Regions from separate parts of the Bacillus sp. Bwzl_19 genome, predicted to be linked through region 1. Evidence: riboswitches for the same ligand, from Rfam matches in the RefSeq annotation. Region 1 holds a riboswitch; each other region holds the start of a gene.
The links. A riboswitch is a leader RNA that binds a small molecule or an ion and turns the genes downstream of it on or off. The one in region 1 is predicted to bind S-adenosylmethionine.

Region 1 (4,586 bases):
GCGCTTCTTCGTCATGAGCTTTCATATGGTGAGATCTTACGATTATACAAGAAAGGGTTTTATTTGAAATCAAAAGAAGGGAATGTTTCCTTAAATAAGGACGATATCCGGTGTATGTTTGGGGTTGAGGAGAAAAAGGGCGGCATGTCTTAATGAACGGGAAGAGAAGAACTCTTCCCGCTTTTCGTGGCAGGTGTTAATCTTTTTCCAGCATAGTAGTCAGCCATTCTCTTAATGCAGTCTTTTGTACATACCGCTTTCCGTTTCTGGTAATGTGCGGAATGCCGGAAGTGTCAGGCACGATTTGTTTCGCTTCTTCCTTTGTAACTCCTAAATAATGGCCAATATAGAAGTGCAGATCTTTTTCCTTAATAAGAATTTGGTCAGTGTGTTCATGAGAATCAGGTGATTTAAAGTTTTTTAATCCGTCTCCTATGAAATATCCGGCTAAAGCGATGCCGATGCCGGTAAATATATCCATACAGCAAACCTCCAATAAAAGTTATCATGTTTTATACGGTCAAAACCGCCGAAAAGATTCACCTTCAGTAAGACCGGGGGAGCTTATTTTTGCTTTCCGAGCTTTTCGATCTGCACCTTTCCGGAGAAGAAAACAGCGCCTCCGCCCATATCCGCCAGCCGATCGGGGGTGAGCGAATTGACCAGCTGTTTTTTATCATCCATGTCGGCCCAAAGACCTTGGCTGACTGCAACGCCGGGAAGGACTTGTTCGCCGACGGAAGCTGTCAATTCACATTCACCGCGGTGGTTCCAAACTCTTACAGTTTCTCCGTCTTCTATGTCTAGGCGGGCAGCATCTTCTGTATGAATAAAAAGCTTTGGCGCCTTTTCCAGTTTTACGTGTTTTTCATTATTCGAAAACGTTGAATTTAAGAAATTATGATTCGGTCCCGGAACAAATAGAAACGGAAAATCGTCATCGCTCTTCAGAGGACTGTGCGTCGGCAACGCCGGATAACCTTCCTGTTTCATCTTTTCAGAATATAATTCAATTTTTCCGCTTGGTGTCTTGAGCTTGCCCGGGAAAAGCGGTTTTTTCCGTTTGGCTCTCATAAAGGAATGGCGTGAGAGCGAATCGTAATCAATATCCTCGATATACGGGTTGTCGGGACAGTCCAGCGCCTGTCTGATTAATTCTTCATCAGAATCCTGAAGCTCCCGCTCGGTAAAGCCCATCGCCCCGGCAAGCAAACGGAACACTTCTGTATTCGATTTGCTGTCTCCATACGGTTCGATCACCGGTTTTTGCAGCTGAATAAAATGATGCCAGTAAGACGTGTAAAAATCCGTACTTTCAAAAGCAGATGCAGCAGGGAGCACAATATCCGCATATTTGGCGGTTTCCGTTAAAAATAAATCATGAACGATTGTAAATAAATCCTCCCGCAGCAGGCCTTTTCTGACTTTATTCGCTTCCGGGGCAACCACTGCGGGATTGGTGCCGTAAATAAACAGGGAGCGCACGGGCGGATTTGTTTCTAAAAGAACGCTTCCGAGCCTGTTCATATTAAATGATCTTGGCTTTCTGCCGTATAGCAGATCAGGACGCTGGAGCGCCTGTCTGTTATAGTTTAATACCGCACTGTTATGTTTGATTGCGCCTCCCCCGGTGTTGAGCCATTGTCCTGTTACAGCCGGAAGACAGGCAACGGTGCGGACGATCATTCCGCCGTTGTCATGATGCTGAATGCCGTTTCCGATCCTGATAAGGGAAGGGGAGGCTTCACCGTACATTCTCGCAAGACGTCTGATATTGTCGGCTTTAACGCCTGTAATAACAGAAACCGTTTCCGGATCATACTGTTTGATATGCGCTTTTAATTCTTCGCTGCCTTCGGTGTATTCTGTGAGAAATGCTTCATCGTGAAGGTTCTCATCGAATAAGACATGCATGATACCGAGAGCGAGTGCGGCATCTGTGCCGGGACGAATGGGAATAAACCAATCGGCAAGCCGGCCGGTTTGATTCTTATGTACATCGATAACGACAATTTTAGCTCCTTTTTTCCGGGCTTTTTGAGCAATCATGACTTGGTGCATATTTGTGCTGACAGCATTGATTCCCCAAAAAATAAAGAGCTTTGCATGGATGGTCTCCTCAGGATCAGTACCCGCGCCTTCTCCCATTGTATAGTTATAGCCTTCAGATCCGGCTTTGCTGCAGATCGTACGTTCAAGATGACTCGCCCCGAGACGATGGAAAAAACGGCGGTCCATTCCCTCTGCAGCCAGTTTTCCCATATTGCCGTAAAAGCTGTACGGAAGAATGCTTTCTGCTCCTTCTTCGGCAATCAGCTCTTTCCAGCGCGCACTGATCGTATTGATCGCTTCCTCCCAAGAAATAGGCGCAAACTTTGCTTCGCCTTTTTCACCAATCCGCTTTAACGGAGCGGTTAACCGCTTCTCATCATAAATGCGCTCAGCCATGTGTCTGACTTTGTTGCATATGTTTCCTGATGTGACAGGGTGATCTGGGTCTCCCTGAATTTTAACGATTTTTCCGTCTTTTTTTGTCACAAGCAAACCGCATTGATCGGGACAGTCCAGTGAGCATACCGACTTAAAGACCCCGTTTGGCTGTTCTGCTGCAGAATTCATAGCCCATTTCTCCTCTTTTTTTATATTGTAAGCATTATAACATTTCAAAATCGAACGTCAATTCTGAAAAAAGTGTTGACATCCAGGAAAGACTTTTCTATGATGGGTTTATTCTTTTAAACAGCCTGACAATTTCATCATTTTATTTTCTATCAAGAGAGGTGGAGGGACTGGCCCTATGAAACCTCGGCAACATTTATTGTGCCAATTCCAGCAAGCGTACGCTTGAAAGATAGGAAAGAATGATCTATACATATTTGTACGCTTCAAGCGGATAAAGACGGTATATGAATCTCTTTCCTTCTTCGGGGAAAGAGATTTTTTTGTGAAAAAATTTATGTGAAAAGGATGTTTTGCACCATGACGGTTGTAATTACCGCACCATATCACGACGAGGGGCTGAAGGAGCTGACAGAGCTGTTCGGCCGGACTGTGCACAGGCCGTGGAAGAAGCACGGCCGGGCTTATCGGGAAGACGAATTAATCCGGATGATCCAAGAGACAAATGCGGCGGGGCTTATTACTGAACTTGATGAGGTATCTGAGCGTGTCATTGACATATTGCCGGATTCCGCTTTTATCGGCGTCTGCAGAGGGATGCCGTCTAATGTGGATATTGAGGCGGCGACTAAAAGAAAGATTCCTGTTTTCTTTACACCGGCCCGAAATGCCCAGGCCGTTGCTGAACTGTTTATCGGAAATGTGATTTCATTTTTGCGTCATACGTATTCTTCCCATCAGTGGCTGAAGGATGGGAAATGGAATGGTGATTATTTGCAGGCTTACGTCAAATTCAGAGGAAATGAGCTGACGGGAAAAACAGTCGGTCTTATCGGTTTCGGAGCTGTTGGACAGAGAATCGCCCGGCTATTGGCCGCCTTTGACTGTAAGGTGCTGTACTATGACCCATTTGTCAATCATGAAAACCGGGAGTATGAAAAAACGACGATGGAACGGGTATTTTCTGAAAGTGATATTGTTTCCGTTCACTTGCCGCGCACAGAAGAAACCATCGGCCTTATCGGCGCCAAGCACTTTCAATTGATGAAACAAGAAGCTGTTTTTGTCAATACGTCAAGAGCGGCGGTAACAGACAGAGAAGAGCTGTTGCGGGTGCTGAAAGAACGGCGGATTAAAGGAGCGATCCTTGATGTATTTTATCACGAACCGCCTGAATCTTCTGATTATGAAATCATTTCTTTGCCGAATGTGTTAGCGACTCCCCATTTAGCGGGGGCACCATTTGAAGTGGAGGATCATCATGTGAGGATTTTAAATGAAGCGCTTTTCAAATGGAAAAAAGATCAAACCTGCTCAATACGTGAACTTTATAACAAAAGAGAACTTGAAACAAAGGGATAGGAAAAGGAGGAAGCTGTAATGGCTGGACAAAAAGGCTACCTTGTATTTGACATCGGGACGGGGAATGCGCGAGTCGCGGTTGTGACTGCCGGCGGCGAAGTGACCGCACTTGAAAGGGAAGACATTGAATATGTGACAGATCCGCTTTATCCAGACGGCCGCTATTTCTCGCCGGAAAGAATATGGACGAAAATCAGCGCGATGGCAAGGACGGTTATTGCCAAAAGTCCTCATATTACATTAATCGGAATTACCTCAACAAGCCAGAGGCAGGGAGTTGTTCTGATCAATAAAGATAAAAAAGCATTTCTCGGTCTGCCCAATATTGATAACAGAGGGCGCGAATGGGAAAGCGGAATTGAGTTAAAAGATGAAGTGCATCAGCAAACCGGACGTCTCCCGAGCGCTTTATTTTCCGCAATGAAACTTGTCGGATTAAAAGAAAGACAGCCGTCATTATGGAAAGAAGTGACGTATATCACGAGCATCAGTGACTGGGTGACATTTGAGCTAAGCGGAATTTTGAGCTATGAGCCGTCACAGGCTGCCGAAACGCTGCTGTTTGACGTAAGGAAAAAAGCGTGGTCAGAAAAATTATGCAATAT
Region 2 (4,586 bases), 420 kb from region 1:
TTTTTTCACGTCCGACATATCATTTTATTAAGTGAAAAAAGTTGGTCTTACGAAAAAGGAGGACGAAGCCTGATGAGAGTGAGCCGTCCGCAAAAGATAGCCGGCTATGCAGAGCTGTTTTTTAAAATGCATCTGATTTCAGCCGCCCAAAAAGATGAAGTGATTACATTATGCAGACAAAAAAACCGCTGACATTGCCTGAGGCAATATCATCAGCGGTTTTTCAGCTCAGCTGGCAGTCTGCAAATAATTGTTCAATTTCTTCCGTGTAAGAATCAGTCACGATGCCTTTCTCGGTTATAATGCCTGAAATCAGGCTGCTCGGTGTAATATCGAAGGCAGGATTGAAGACCGGCACATCTTCAGGAGCGGTGCGTATGCCGGAGATCTGTCTGACTTCATCCGGATCTCTTTCTTCAATAGGAATCTGATCGCCGTTTTCAATCTGTAAGTCAAAAGACGAAAGCGGTGCGGCCACAAAAAACGGAATTTGAAAGGCGTTTGCCAAAATAGCGAGGCCATACGTTCCGATCTTGTTGGCCGTATCCCCGTTTTTAGCAATTCTGTCAGCGCCGACAATGACCGCTGAAATGTGCTTTTCCTTCATTGTGTGGGCGGCCATGCTGTCAGTAATGAGCGTGACATCAATCCCGCCCTGCATCAGCTCCCACGCCGTCAGCCGGGACCCCTGGAGAACGGGCCTTGTTTCACAAGCGTAAATATGAAGACCGAGGTCTTTTTGTTTCGCTAAGTAAAAGGGGGCAAGCGCCGTACCGTACCTGCTTGTGGCAATTGAACCTGCATTGCAGATAGTCATGATCTTATCGCCTTTTTTAAAAAGTTGCAGAGCATTTTGGCCGATCATCCGGCATGTTTCTTCATCCTCAATCTGAATCTGAATGGCTTCATGAACGAGCGTTGTCTTCGCTTCATTGATTGAGGTCGCATCTCTGATGGAGTCCGTCAGTCTGTCAAGCGCCCACGCGAGGTTGACGGCAGTCGGTCTCGAGCTGTTTAAATACGCTTTGACATCCGCGAGCTGACGGCGGAAATCAGAAAGATCGCGGACTTCAAACGATTTGGCAGAGAGCGCGAGTCCGAACGCCGCCGTTATACCGATGGCCGGAGCGCCCCTTACTTTCAGTGTGATAATCGCGTCGAATACATCTTCCTTTGTTTCAAGATCCACATATTCAGTAACGTCAGGGAGCTTTTGCTGATTTAAAATGCGGATGTATGTTTCTTTCCATTCCACAGAACGGGGGATGGCAAATTCATTGGTCATGCTGCATCATTCCTTTACACGGAGCTTAAATTGTTCCAGAACCTCAGTGATATCCTTCAGTTCTTTTCTGTTTTCGATATAACAGGCGCCGATTTCAAGCGCCAGCTTTTTCCGTTCAATTCGTTTGTCAAACGGAGTGAGTTCATCTAAGTCAGCTACATGGGCGAGTCCGATCGTGCGCCGAATCAATTCGCATCCCGCAAAACCGACCGCTTCCTCAAACGTGTTTTTCAGTGTATCTTCCAGCAGATGTCTGCAGGAAGGCAAGCTGTCTTTCTCCCAAGCTTCACTGAATGTTTTCACAAATGTGTCCCATACGGCGGCAGTATGGTCATATAACGGCTGTCTGTCGTCACCGTCCCGGCTGAGGGCGTTTAACAGCAGGTTGGCGATAAATTGGCCGATGTCAAAGCCGATCGGTCCGAAGAAAGCAAATTCGGGATCAATGACTTTTGTTTCATGTTCATCAGCGAAGATGCTTCCCGTGTGCAGATCGCCGTGAATCAATGTTTCCGCTGAATTCAGAAAGATGGCTTTCAATTCATCGGCGCCTTCTTTCAGCCGGGAATTGTTCCAAATTTTTTCTGCGTATGGGCGCAGCTCCTCTTCGAAATCATTTGTTTCATGATCGAGAAACGGTTCTGTAAACACAAGTCTTTCTGTGATATTGCAAAGCTCAGGATTTGTAAACTGCTTTGCGAGCTGCTGCTTTACTTTCGCATCAAGCGCATAAGCGGATGAGTAAAACAGCGTTTTTCCTAAAAATTCACCGATATGGGCCGATAAGTTCGGATAATGTTTTCCTTCCAGCAGCCCTTTTCTTGAGATCTTTAAATGCGAGAGGTCTTCCATTACCGTGACGGCCATTTCAGTATCGGAATAGTAAACGGCCGGAACGAGGTGCGGCACATGCTCGCCCTGGCGGATGAGGGCGCTGCTTTCGATTCTCGCCCGATCGATCGTAAGCGGCCAGCTTTCACCGACGACTTTGGCGTAAGGAATCGCCTGCTTGATAATCAGTCCCTTTTTGTTTTCTTTATCGTACACATGAAAGACGTAATTCAAATTGCCGTCGCCGATTTCACGGCATGTCAGGGTGCTTTTGCTTTGGAACAAGCCGAGCTTCACGGCTAGCGCGGCGGCGGAGCTTTCTGTTAATTGTTCATAAAGACTTGTTTTAGTTGCAGACATGGATTTACCCTCCTATTATGTAGTGGCTGTAAGAGATCGTGACGGAGAATACGCCCGAAAAAAAGCCTCCTTCTCTGAAAGAGAAGGAGGCTGAAACAGTGCAGTCCGCCTCTTATCTCTCAGATAACATCTGATGGAATTAGCACCGTGCCTTATGAGACAATGTCTCGGCGCAAAATGTACGCGCCCCATTTCACAATGGAATTACGGTCGGTTGCTGTTGGGGTCAAAAGGCCGATTCCCTCGCCCAACTCTCGATAAGAGAAAAATATATTGATTTGTATCACAATTCGGATTAATCAGTTGATGAAAATATTAGCAGGTGCGGAATATTCTTGTCAACGTTTTTTTGAAAATTAATATAAATCACGCCGCAAATCTTGGAAAACCGGTATGGTGCCGCGCACGGCCTCACTTTCTGAAACATCGATTTCCGCTGGGACTGCGCCTTCCGTCCGGTCTCCTTCGGCCAAAATCCGGCCCCATGGGTCAATTATCAGGCTATGGCCGGCAAATTCATTATCGGGATTGGATCCCGTGCAGTTGCAGGCGGCGACAAAACATTGGTTTTCAATTGCTCTGGCGATAAGCAGGCTTCGCCAATGATCGAGGCGGGGCAACGGCCATTCCGCAGAGATAAAGAGTACATTTGCTCCCTTGGACGTATGCTTTCTGATCCATTCGGGGAAACGGATATCATAGCAGATCAGCCCGGCACACTTGACACCGTCAAGCTCAAAGGAACCGTCGCTGTTTCCTGCTGACAGATATAGATGTTCATCCATCAGCTGAAACAGATGGGCTTTCTGATACTGCTTCACGATCTGTCCGCTGTTATCGGCGATGTACATGGTGTTATAGACATTTTCTCCTTCTTTGACCGCGACAGATCCGGCAACGAGGTGTACATTGTATCTTTTGGCCGTTTTTTTAAGCCATTGTACCGAGGTTTCGCCGTTTTCATCCGCCAGCTGGTCAAGCCGTGTGAGGTCATAGCCGGTCGTCCATAACTCAGGAAGCACGATGACATCAGCGCGGCGGCTTTCTTGCTCAATCAAAGATTCTGCTTTTTTGAAGTTTTCTGAAGGATTTCCGTATGAAATATCAAATTGCAAACAAGAAACGGTCCATTTCATTTTTTCAACACCCCAAGTTTCTCTTTACTTTTTTTATTTAACCATATATGATGATGGACTATCATTTCAAGAAATTTTTAGAAGGTGAAAATATGAACTTTGAAATCTCTGATGTACTCAAACAGCTGCCGGAACAATTTTTCGCATCATTGGTGCAAAAAGTGAATCAAAAGCTGAAAGAAGGCAAAGACGTCATCAATTTGGGACAGGGGAACCCCGATCAACCGACGCCTCAGCATATCGTTGAGGAAATGAAGCGCGCCGTCGAAAGGCCGGAAAATCATAAATACTCATCCTTCCGGGGCGCTTACAGCTTCAAAAAAGCAGCCGCTGAATTTTATGAAAGGGAGTACGGGGTTACGCTTGATCCGGAAACGGAAGTGGCCGTGCTGTTCGGAGGCAAGGCGGGACTTGTAGAGCTTCCGCAATGTCTTTTGAACCCGGGAGATACAATTCTTGTGCCTGATCCCGGATATCCTGATTACTGGTCGGGTGTCGCCCTTGCGAAAGCGAAAATGGAAATGATGCCGCTGACGGAAGATAGAGGGTTTCTCCCTGATTACAGCGCAATTCCTGAAAAGGTGCAGAATGAGGCGAAGCTGCTGTATCTCAATTATCCGAATAATCCGACCGGTGCTGTGGCGACAGAGGCGTTTTTTGAGGAAACGGTCAGCTTTGCAAAACAAAACGGCATTTGTGTCGTACATGATTTCGCATACGGAGCAGTCGGCTACGACGGGCATAAACCGCTGAGCTTTTTGCAGACGGAAGGTGCAAAAGAGACAGGAATTGAAATCTATACCTTGTCAAAAACTTATAACATGGCGGGCTGGCGTGTCGGATTTGCCGCCGGAAACGCGTCTGTTATCGAAGCGATCAACCTTTATCAGGATCATATGTTTGTCAGCCTGTTTCCCGCCGCGCAGCAGGCGGCGGCAGCAGCTCTTTTAGCTGATCAGGCGTGCGTCGCAGCG
Region 3 (4,586 bases), 810 kb from region 1:
CACACCGCGTTCGGTTCCGGCAAGTTTGCTGGTGTACCCGCTTAAGAAATGATACATCGCCTGCTCCTTCGTCAGTTTGCTGATCGGAGGGAGCACACCGAATGCATCCGCCGTTAAAAAGACGATCGCCTGCGGGTGGCCGGCAATGCTAGGCTGCACGATATTGCCGATCATCTCAATCGGATATGCGGCTCTTGTGTTTTCCGTGTAGAAGGAATTGTCGTAATCCGCCTCACCCGTTTTCTCATCAAGCACAACATTCTCAAGAACAGACCCGAAGCGGATCGCGTGAAAAATCTGCGGTTCTTTTTCTTCGCTCAGATTTATACATTTAGCGTAACATCCGCCTTCAATGTTAAAAACGCCGGAATCAGACCAGCCGTGCTCGTCATCGCCGATCAGTTTCCGGTCCGCATCGGCTGAAAGCGTCGTTTTCCCAGTGCCGGAAAGACCGAAAAACAGGGCGACATCGCCTTTTTCACCGACGTTGGCTGAGCAGTGCATCGGCAGAATATCCTGCTGCGGGAGCAGAAAGTTCATAATCGAGAATATTGATTTTTTCATTTCTCCGGCGTACTCGGTGCCGCCGATTAAAATGACGCGCTTTTCGAAGGATACAATAATAAATGTTTCAGAATGCGTGCCGTCCGTTTCCGGATCAGCTTTAAAATGCGGAGCTGAAAGAATGGTAAACGGCTGTGCTTGCGGATCTTTTTCATTCGTCTCCGGTCTGATAAACAGCTGGCGCGCGAATAAATTATGCCACGCAAATTCATTTACGACTGTAATCGGCAGTCTGTATTTTTCATCTGCGCCTGCGAATCCTTCAAAAACAAACAGTTCATCTCTCTGTTTTAAGTAGCTGACGACTTTGGCGTACAGCTTTTCAAACGCTTCTTCAGAAATGGGCTGGTTCACCGCGCCCCAATCAATTTGATTTTCTGTGCTTTTTTCACGAACGATAAATTTATCTTTAGGTGATCGGCCCGTATATGCGCCGGTAGTGGCGCGTACGGCGCCTGTTGATGTCAGCGTTCCTTCATTTCGGCTGATCACTTTTTCAGTAAGTTTTGGAGCTGATAAATTATGATGCACATTCGGACTTGCGAGTAACGCTTGAAGATCTGCGGTTAAATCAACTAATTTCATAAAAACCTTCCTTTGCCGGTTTATTTGTATTTCGCTGAATGTGGAATTAGTATAACATATATATAAAAATAGTCTATACTATTTATTATTTTTTGTTTGTGTTTTTTCCATTGCTTCCCGAAATAAAGGCGCGTAATCGCTTTAATTCATATTGACACTTTCCGCCCTTTTACGATAAGATATTTCATTGAGCGGATACTCTTATCCCGAGCTGGCGGAGGGACAGGCCCGATGAAGCCCAGCAACCGGTTTCTCTGTAAAAAAGCAGGTGAAAACACTGTGGGAAACCAAGGTGCTAACCTGATGCAAGGTTTAATATTTCCTTGAGCGATAAGAGTGAAAGGCACACAGACCAAACCCTTTCCTCGAGTGGAAAAGGTTTTTTTATTTCATAAAATATGCCAATTAACATTCTCTGATATAGTATGACATTGTATTAAGAGGGAGCGAGTTCCGTATCATATGAAAAGGTCTTGCAAAAGATCTTTTTTCAGGAGGAAAAGTAAATGAGTAAAAACCGTCGACTATTTACATCTGAATCTGTTACCGAGGGTCATCCGGATAAAATCTGTGACCAAATTTCTGACAGTATCTTAGATGAGATTTTAAAAAATGACCCGAACGCGCGCGTAGCCTGCGAAACGTCTGTAACAACAGGTCTTGTGCTGGTAAGCGGAGAGATTACAACATCAACATACGTTGACATTCCGAAAACAGTCCGTGAAACGATTAAAGAAATCGGCTACACACGGGCTAAATACGGATTTGATGCGGAGACTTGCGCTGTTTTAACATCAATTGATGAACAGTCTGCGGATATCGCGATGGGTGTCGATCAGGCTCTTGAAGCGCGTGAAGGCACAATGAGCGACGCTGAAATCGAAGCGATCGGAGCGGGGGACCAAGGTCTGATGTTCGGTTATGCGTGTAACGAAACGAAAGAGCTTATGCCGCTTCCGATCTCACTGGCGCATAAATTAGCCCGCCGTCTGAGCGAAGTCCGCAAAGAAGACATTCTTCCGTACCTTCGCCCTGACGGAAAAACGCAAGTTACCGTTGAATATGATGAAAACAACAAACCTGTCCGCATCGATGCGATCGTCATCTCAACTCAGCACCATCCGGAAATTACGCTTGAGCAGATTCAGCGCAATCTGAAAGAGCATGTCATTAACCCTGTCGTGCCTGAGGAACTGATCGATGAAGAGACAAAATACTTCATCAACCCTACGGGACGTTTCGTAATCGGCGGTCCGCAAGGTGATGCGGGGCTTACAGGCCGTAAAATCATCGTTGACACATACGGCGGATATGCACGCCACGGCGGCGGCGCGTTCTCCGGTAAGGATGCGACGAAGGTAGACCGTTCAGCGGCATACGCTGCGAGATACGTAGCGAAAAACATCGTGGCAGCAGGCCTTGCTGATTCTTGTGAAGTGCAGCTTGCATACGCAATCGGCGTGGCACAGCCTGTTTCTATTTCCATCAATACGTTTGATACAGGAAAAGCTTCTGAAGAGAAACTGATCGAAGTCGTACGGAATAACTTCGACCTGAGACCTGCCGGCATTATTAAAATGCTTGATTTGCGCCGCCCGATCTATAAGCAGACTGCTGCTTACGGCCACTTCGGACGCCATGATGTGGATCTTCCTTGGGAGCGTACTGACAAGGCGGATGCGCTTCGCAAAGAAGCACTAGGAGAATAATTTTATAGCCGCTTACTTAAGCGGCTTTCCCTTTTTGCAGATGCTGCCATGCTGATTTTTTACATAGCGTGAAACCAATGGCGTAACAAAGCGTCTATAAAAAGGGGGTCCAATTAGAAAATTACACTTATGGAGGCTATACTATGTGTGGATTTGTCGGTGTTTTTAATAAGCATCCATTAACTCAAACCGCAGATCAAGAAGAGCTAATCAAACAAATGAATCAAATGATCGTTCACCGCGGTCCTGACAGCGATGGGTATTATCATGACGAGCACGTCGGTTTCGGCTTCAGACGGCTCAGTATTATTGACGTAGAAAACGGCGGACAGCCTTTATCATATGAAGACGAAAAATATTGGATCATTTTTAACGGCGAAATCTATAACTACATTGAATTGAGAGAAGAGCTTGAAGCGAAAGGCTACAAGTTCAATACAGATTCCGATACCGAGGTGCTCCTTGCGACATACCGCCATTATAAAGAAGAAGCTGCTTCAAAGCTTCGCGGAATGTTTGCGTTTTTAATCTGGAACAAAGCTGACCGTGTCATGTACGGCGCGAGAGACCCGTTCGGAATTAAACCGCTGTATTACACAACCATCGGGGACAAAGTGTATTTTGCTTCTGAAAGAAAAAGTTTAATGGCCGCTCAAAACGGTATTGATCTTGATACAGCTTCTTTACAGCAATATATGTCTTTCCAATTCGTTCCTGAACCGAGCACGCTTGACGCTGAAGTGAAAAAAGTCGAGCCGGGCAGCCAGTTTACGATCCGCCCGGAAGGCGATATCGCGTTTAAAACGTATTTCAAAGCGAACTTTAAGCCCGTTCAGTCTGATGAAGATAAATTGGTGAAAGAAGTCAGAGACGCAATCTTTGACTCTGTCAAAGTCCACATGAGAAGTGACGTTCCCGTCGGCTCGTTCCTATCAGGCGGTATTGACTCTTCTTTTATCGTCTCAGTTGCGAAAGAATTTCACCCGAACCTGAAAACATTTTCTGTCGGCTTCGAGCAGCAGGGCTTCAGTGAAGTTGATGTAGCGAAGGAAACAGCTGCCGCGCTCGGGATTGAAAATATCAGCAAAGTCATTTCTCCAGAGGAGTATATGAACGAGCTTCCGAAAATCGTCTGGCACTTTGATGACCCGCTTGCAGATCCGGCGGCGATTCCTTTGTACTTTGTCGCGAAAGAAGCGAAAAAACATGTAACGGTTGCGTTATCCGGGGAAGGCGCGGACGAGCTGTTCGGCGGGTACAATATTTACCGTGAACCGCTGTCGCTTAAACCGTTTGAACGCATTCCGTCCGGACTGAAAAAAATGCTTCTTCACGTGGCGTCGGTCATGCCAGAAGGAATGAGAGGGAAAAGCCTCTTAGTCCGCGGCTGCACACCGCTTGAGGAGCGCTATATCGGAAATGCGAAGATTTTTGAAGAGCCTGTGAAAAAACAGCTGCTTAAACATTACAATTCAGAGCTTTCATACCGTGATGTCACGAAGCCGTACTTTACGGAAAGCCGTTCATACAGTGACATTAATAAAATGCAGTATGTCGACATTCATACGTGGATGCGCGGCGACATTCTGTTAAAGGCTGACAAAATGACGATGGCCAACTCATTGGAACTGCGCGTGCCGTTCCTTGATAAAGTCGTGTTTGACGTGGCCTCTAAAATTCCGGATGAATTGAAAACGAAAAACGGCACGACGAAATACCTCCTGCGTA
Region 4 (4,586 bases), 730 kb from region 1:
GTATGGCATCGCGCCGTTTCTTGATCTCAGATAGGTCAAAATCTCTTCAGCGTCAACAGAAAGCGCGTCCTGCTTTCTCGGCAGCAGCGACATGTTGACAGAGCCGTCTTCCTTCACCTCGATGACACGCCCTGTCACACGGCTGCCGAGTCTCGGCTCTTCTTTTCTTTCCGAAGAGTGAATAAACCCGCGGATGCCTTCATCTGTAATAATGAAAGAGCCTGATGCAATCAGCCTGTACACCGTTCCCGTCAGTTCTTTATTCATCATCTCTTCGCCTGCATCTGTAAATAATTCGCTGATGATGTCCTCCGGCGCCGGCTTGGCAAACATGCGCCCGCGGTTTGTCACCTTAAGCATGCAATACAGTCTGTCGCCTTTTTGCGGCCAGACGGATTTATACGGGGGCAGATGCTCCGTTGCGACGAGCGCGTCTTTTGACAGACCGACGTCGACGAATACGCCCATATCCTCCACTTGATCCGTCACTTCCACCCATCCGTAATCATAAAAGCTGATGAGCGGCTTTTTCATCGTCGCCGCGAGCCTTTCCTGATGGTCGACGTAAATAAATACGTCCACTTCATCTCTGTCTTCGATATCCTCTGTGATTTCACTGTTATGTAAAAGAACCGTATCCTCGCCGTCAGTTAAAAAATAACCGAAATCGGTTTGGTGATCTATACTAAGCGTGAGCTGCTGCCCTGGTCTCATGTTATCGTCCTTCCTGCTTCGCCCGTATGAGGCTGATGTTTTTCCCATTTTTTCCAATTCACACAAATTCATGCTTTATGCTGTTGGACATTTCTCTTTATTCTACTATAATCAACTCATAAGTGAAATGTTATAGGAGGTTTTCTCATGGCAAAAGAAAGTTCTTTTAATATCGTATCAAAAGTTGAATTTCCCGAAGTTCAGAATGCGATTCAGATGACGCTGAAAGAAATCGGCACGCGCTATGACTTTAAAGGATCTAAAAGCGATGTGAGTTTAGAAAAGGAAGAACTTGTCCTGATTTCAGATGACGAGTTTAAATTGAATCAGCTCAAAGATGTGCTGAGCGGCAAGCTGATCAAACGGGATGTGCCGACGAAAAACATTGAATACGGCAAAATTGAAAATGCCTCGGGAGGCACAGTGCGCCAGCGCGCGAAGCTTGTACAGGGCATTGATAAAGACAACGCAAAAAAAATCAATGCAGTGATTAAAAACTCCGGCTTGAAAGTAAAGTCGCAGATTCAGGACGACCAAGTGCGCGTCACCGGAAAAAATAAAGATGATCTGCAGCAGATTATTGCAGCCGTCCGCGGTGCAGACCTGCCGATTGATGTTCAATTTATTAATTTTAGATAAATTATGTGATTCCTATTGATTATTGTCTCTATTTTCGGTAAATTTGGAGAAAGGGATTTTCACAGTTAAGTTTTGGAAACCCATGACAATTAAATGAACGTTCTTATCAAGAGAAGCCGAGGGACTGGCCCGACGACGCTTCAGCAACCGGTGTAATGGTTTACCCAAACCATGACCAAGGTGCTAAATCCAGCAAGCTAATAAACAGCTTGGAAGATAAGAAGAGAGACAAATGATCACAAAGTCTTCTTCTTAAGAAGACTTTTTTTATTTCTCTTTTTTCCTTGCTGAATGTGATGAAGGAGGCAAACAATGGGACTATTACAAGACTTGGAAGAACGGATATTAATCGGGGACGGCGCGATGGGCACTCTCCTTTATTCCTACGGCATTGACAGATGTTTTGAGGAACTGAACGTCTCAAAGCCCGAGGAAATCAAGCGGATACATAAGGCTTACGTGGAAGCCGGGGCAGACATCGTTCAAACAAACACGTACGGCGCGAATTTTATTAAGCTCTCAAGATACGGACTTGAAGATGACACGAAAAGAATCAATCAGGAGGCGGTCAGAATCGCGCGCGCTTCCTCAGACGGCGCTTATGTTTTGGGAACGATGGGCGGCATCCGCACCTTCAACAAAAACGCCTACAGCCTTGAGGAGATTAAACGCAGCTTTCGGGAGCAGCTTTATTTACTGCTTCACGAGGAGCCGGACGGCCTGCTCTTGGAAACATACTATGATTTAGAAGAAGCGCGCGAAGTGCTGAAGATCGCCAGAAAAGAAACGGAACTCCCGATCATGCTGAACGTTTCCATGCACGAACAGGGCGTGCTGCAGGACGGAACACCGCTTCGGGAAGCGCTCAGATCAATTGCCGGCCTCGGCGCTGATATAACGGGAATCAATTGCCGGCTCGGCCCGTACCACATGATTGAAGCCCTTACCGAAGTGCCTATTTTCCGTGACGCTTATTTATCGGTCTATCCGAACAGCAGCCTTCCGTCTTTAGAAGGAGGCCGGCTTGTTTATGATACGGACGATGCCTATTTCCGGGAGAGCGCCATACAATTCCGCACTCAGGGCGCGCGCATTATCGGAGGCTGCTGCGGCACAACGCCCAACCACATCAGAGCCATGGCTGATGCGGTCCACGGACTTTCACCCGTTACTGATAAAGAAGTGAAAATCAGACGGGAAGAAGAAGTCATCTCAGTCCGGGATGAACGGACCGATCCGGGTTTAGACGAAATCGCCGCGCAAAAACGGTCAATCATCGTAGAGCTTGATCCGCCGAAAAAATTGAATTTTGGCAAATTTCTGAAAGCGGCGGCTGAATTAAAGGAAACCGGCATAGAAGCGCTGACGCTCGCCGACAATTCATTGGCGACACCGAGGATCAGCAATGCAGCCTGCGGTTCATTACTGAAAGAGCGCCTTGATATCCGTTCTCTCGTCCACATTACATGCAGAGACCGCAATATCATCGGCCTTCAGTCACATTTAATGGGGCTGGATACGCTCGGGCTCACCGACATTTTAGCCATCACGGGCGATCCTTCAAAAATCGGCGACTTTCCGGGAGCTACCTCCGTCTATGATTTGACGTCCTTTGACTTGATCAGGCTGATTAAGCAATTCAACGAGGGCATTTCTTTATCAGGGAAACCGCTCGGCAAGAAAACGAACTTTTCCGTAGCCGGGGCATTCAATCCGAATGTCCGCCATCTTGATAAGGCGGTAAAACGGCTGGAGAAAAAAATCGAGTGCGGAGCCGACTACTTCGTGTCTCAGCCTGTTTACTCAGAGCAGCAGCTCATTGACATTCATCATGAAACGAAGCATCTCAAAACGCCGGTGTATATCGGCATTATGCCGTTAACGAGCAGCCGCAACGCAGAGTTCATTCATCATGAAATACCGGGCATTAAGCTGTCAGACAGCATCCGGGAAAAAATGGCGCAGGCCGGTGAAGATAAGCGGAAGCAGAAAGCCGAGGGCCTTGCCATCGCCAAGTCGCTTCTTGACACGGCGTGCGAACTGTTTAACGGAATCTATTTAATCACCCCGTTTCTCCGTTCTGATTTGACGTCAGAACTCGCAGCTTATATTAAGCAAAAGGATGAAAAACGGGCTGATGTATATTTGCATTGATGTGAAAACAAGCCGCCTGATATGACAGGCGGCTTTTTCATGGTACGATACAGAAAAAGAATCAAGCAAAGGAGGATTTTTTTTATGGTTGAAGTAAAACCCATCACCGCAGAAGACACGTACGCGATCAGACACAGCGTGCTGCGCCCCCATCAGACGATAGAGGATTGTAAATATGATCAGGACAGCGTAAAAGGAGCTTTTCATCTCGGAGGTTTTTACGACGGACAATTGATCAGCATCGCTTCTTTCTATCCGCAGTCTCAGCAGGCATTAAAAGCTGAGCCCGCCTACCAGCTGCGCGGCATGGCGACGCTTGAGGAATACCGGACACAAAAAGCGGGAAGCACATTAATCGCCTATGCAGAACGGAAACTGGCCGATATGGGGGCGGCGCTTGTCTGGTGCAACGCCAGATATCACGTGAAAGGATATTACGAAAAGCTCGGCTGGACAAGCATCGGCAGCCCCTTTGACATACCCGGCATCGGCCCGCATGTGATCATGTATAAAGAACTCGCTTGAAACAGACAAAAGCCCTTGGCGTCTCTTATAAGGGCTTTGTTTTGTTATTTTTAGCGTTAAGCGAATCCGTACATCACGTCCCACTCCCCATGCTTTTTTAAGCGCCGCTATTGACGCTCTCCCGCTTTTTTATTACCCTTTGTTCATTAAGCAACAAGCAATTCGGCAAGGACGGCAGGTGTGAAACGATATCTGTCAATTGCTGATTTCAGCTATTTTTTAAGAAAAGGGAGTAAAAGATGAATACGATCCAAAAACCGAAAATCCCGAAAGAATTGCCGGTGCTTTCTTTCACCAAAGCGCTTCAGGACGAACAGATCAAAGATGTCATAATTGAAAACGAAATCATAAGCGGAAAACTGCACAGCCTGCGCGCTGAAAAAGTCATATTCAGAAACATGGTTTTTACAGATGTCTCTTTCAGACATATGGAATGTACGGATGTTCTGTTTGAAAAATGTGATCTCTCAAACGCTGATTTCAGCGGAAGCATCATCCATAGAACGGTCTTTCAGCATTCAAAACTTCTCGGCCTGAACTTGGCGGATTCCGCT

Region 2: linked by a shared signal. The riboswitch ahead of mtnK (S-methyl-5-thioribose kinase) and the one ahead of ACW5MY_RS09510 (2-hydroxyacid dehydrogenase) in region 1 are both predicted to bind S-adenosylmethionine.
Region 3: linked by a shared signal. The riboswitch ahead of metK (methionine adenosyltransferase) and the one ahead of ACW5MY_RS09510 (2-hydroxyacid dehydrogenase) in region 1 are both predicted to bind S-adenosylmethionine.
Region 4: linked by a shared signal. The riboswitch ahead of ACW5MY_RS05730 (bifunctional homocysteine S-methyltransferase/methylenetetrahydrofolate reductase) and the one ahead of ACW5MY_RS09510 (2-hydroxyacid dehydrogenase) in region 1 are both predicted to bind S-adenosylmethionine.

The regions. Positions count from the first base shown of each region.
Region 1 covers NZ_CM142729.1:1,827,619-1,832,204, reverse strand. Annotated here, with positions in the region: gene ACW5MY_RS09525 (hypothetical protein) at 1-153, shown strand, start outside; gene ACW5MY_RS09520 (hypothetical protein) at 197-481, opposite strand; gene ACW5MY_RS09515 (molybdopterin oxidoreductase family protein) at 565-2,619, opposite strand; SAM riboswitch class I at 2,766-2,858, shown strand; gene ACW5MY_RS09510 (2-hydroxyacid dehydrogenase) at 2,980-3,981, shown strand; gene ACW5MY_RS09505 (FGGY-family carbohydrate kinase) at 4,000-4,586, shown strand, end outside.
Region 2 covers NZ_CM142729.1:1,405,578-1,410,163, forward strand. Annotated here, with positions in the region: gene mtnA (S-methyl-5-thioribose-1-phosphate isomerase) at 224-1,285, opposite strand; gene mtnK (S-methyl-5-thioribose kinase) at 1,292-2,476, opposite strand; SAM riboswitch class I at 2,586-2,740, opposite strand; gene ACW5MY_RS07490 (carbon-nitrogen family hydrolase) at 2,833-3,612, opposite strand; gene ACW5MY_RS07495 (pyridoxal phosphate-dependent aminotransferase) at 3,705-4,586, shown strand, end outside.
Region 3 covers NZ_CM142729.1:2,638,666-2,643,251, reverse strand. Annotated here, with positions in the region: gene pckA (phosphoenolpyruvate carboxykinase (ATP)) at 1-1,149, opposite strand, end outside; SAM riboswitch class I at 1,348-1,486, shown strand; gene metK (methionine adenosyltransferase) at 1,656-2,858, shown strand; gene asnB (asparagine synthase (glutamine-hydrolyzing)) at 3,002-4,586, shown strand, end outside.
Region 4 covers NZ_CM142729.1:1,093,133-1,097,718, reverse strand. Annotated here, with positions in the region: gene ACW5MY_RS05740 (CvfB family protein) at 1-762, opposite strand, end outside; gene ACW5MY_RS05735 (YajQ family cyclic di-GMP-binding protein) at 862-1,353, shown strand; SAM riboswitch class I at 1,454-1,576, shown strand; gene ACW5MY_RS05730 (bifunctional homocysteine S-methyltransferase/methylenetetrahydrofolate reductase) at 1,666-3,507, shown strand; gene ACW5MY_RS05725 (GNAT family N-acetyltransferase) at 3,592-4,032, shown strand; gene ACW5MY_RS05720 (pentapeptide repeat-containing protein) at 4,272-4,586, shown strand, end outside.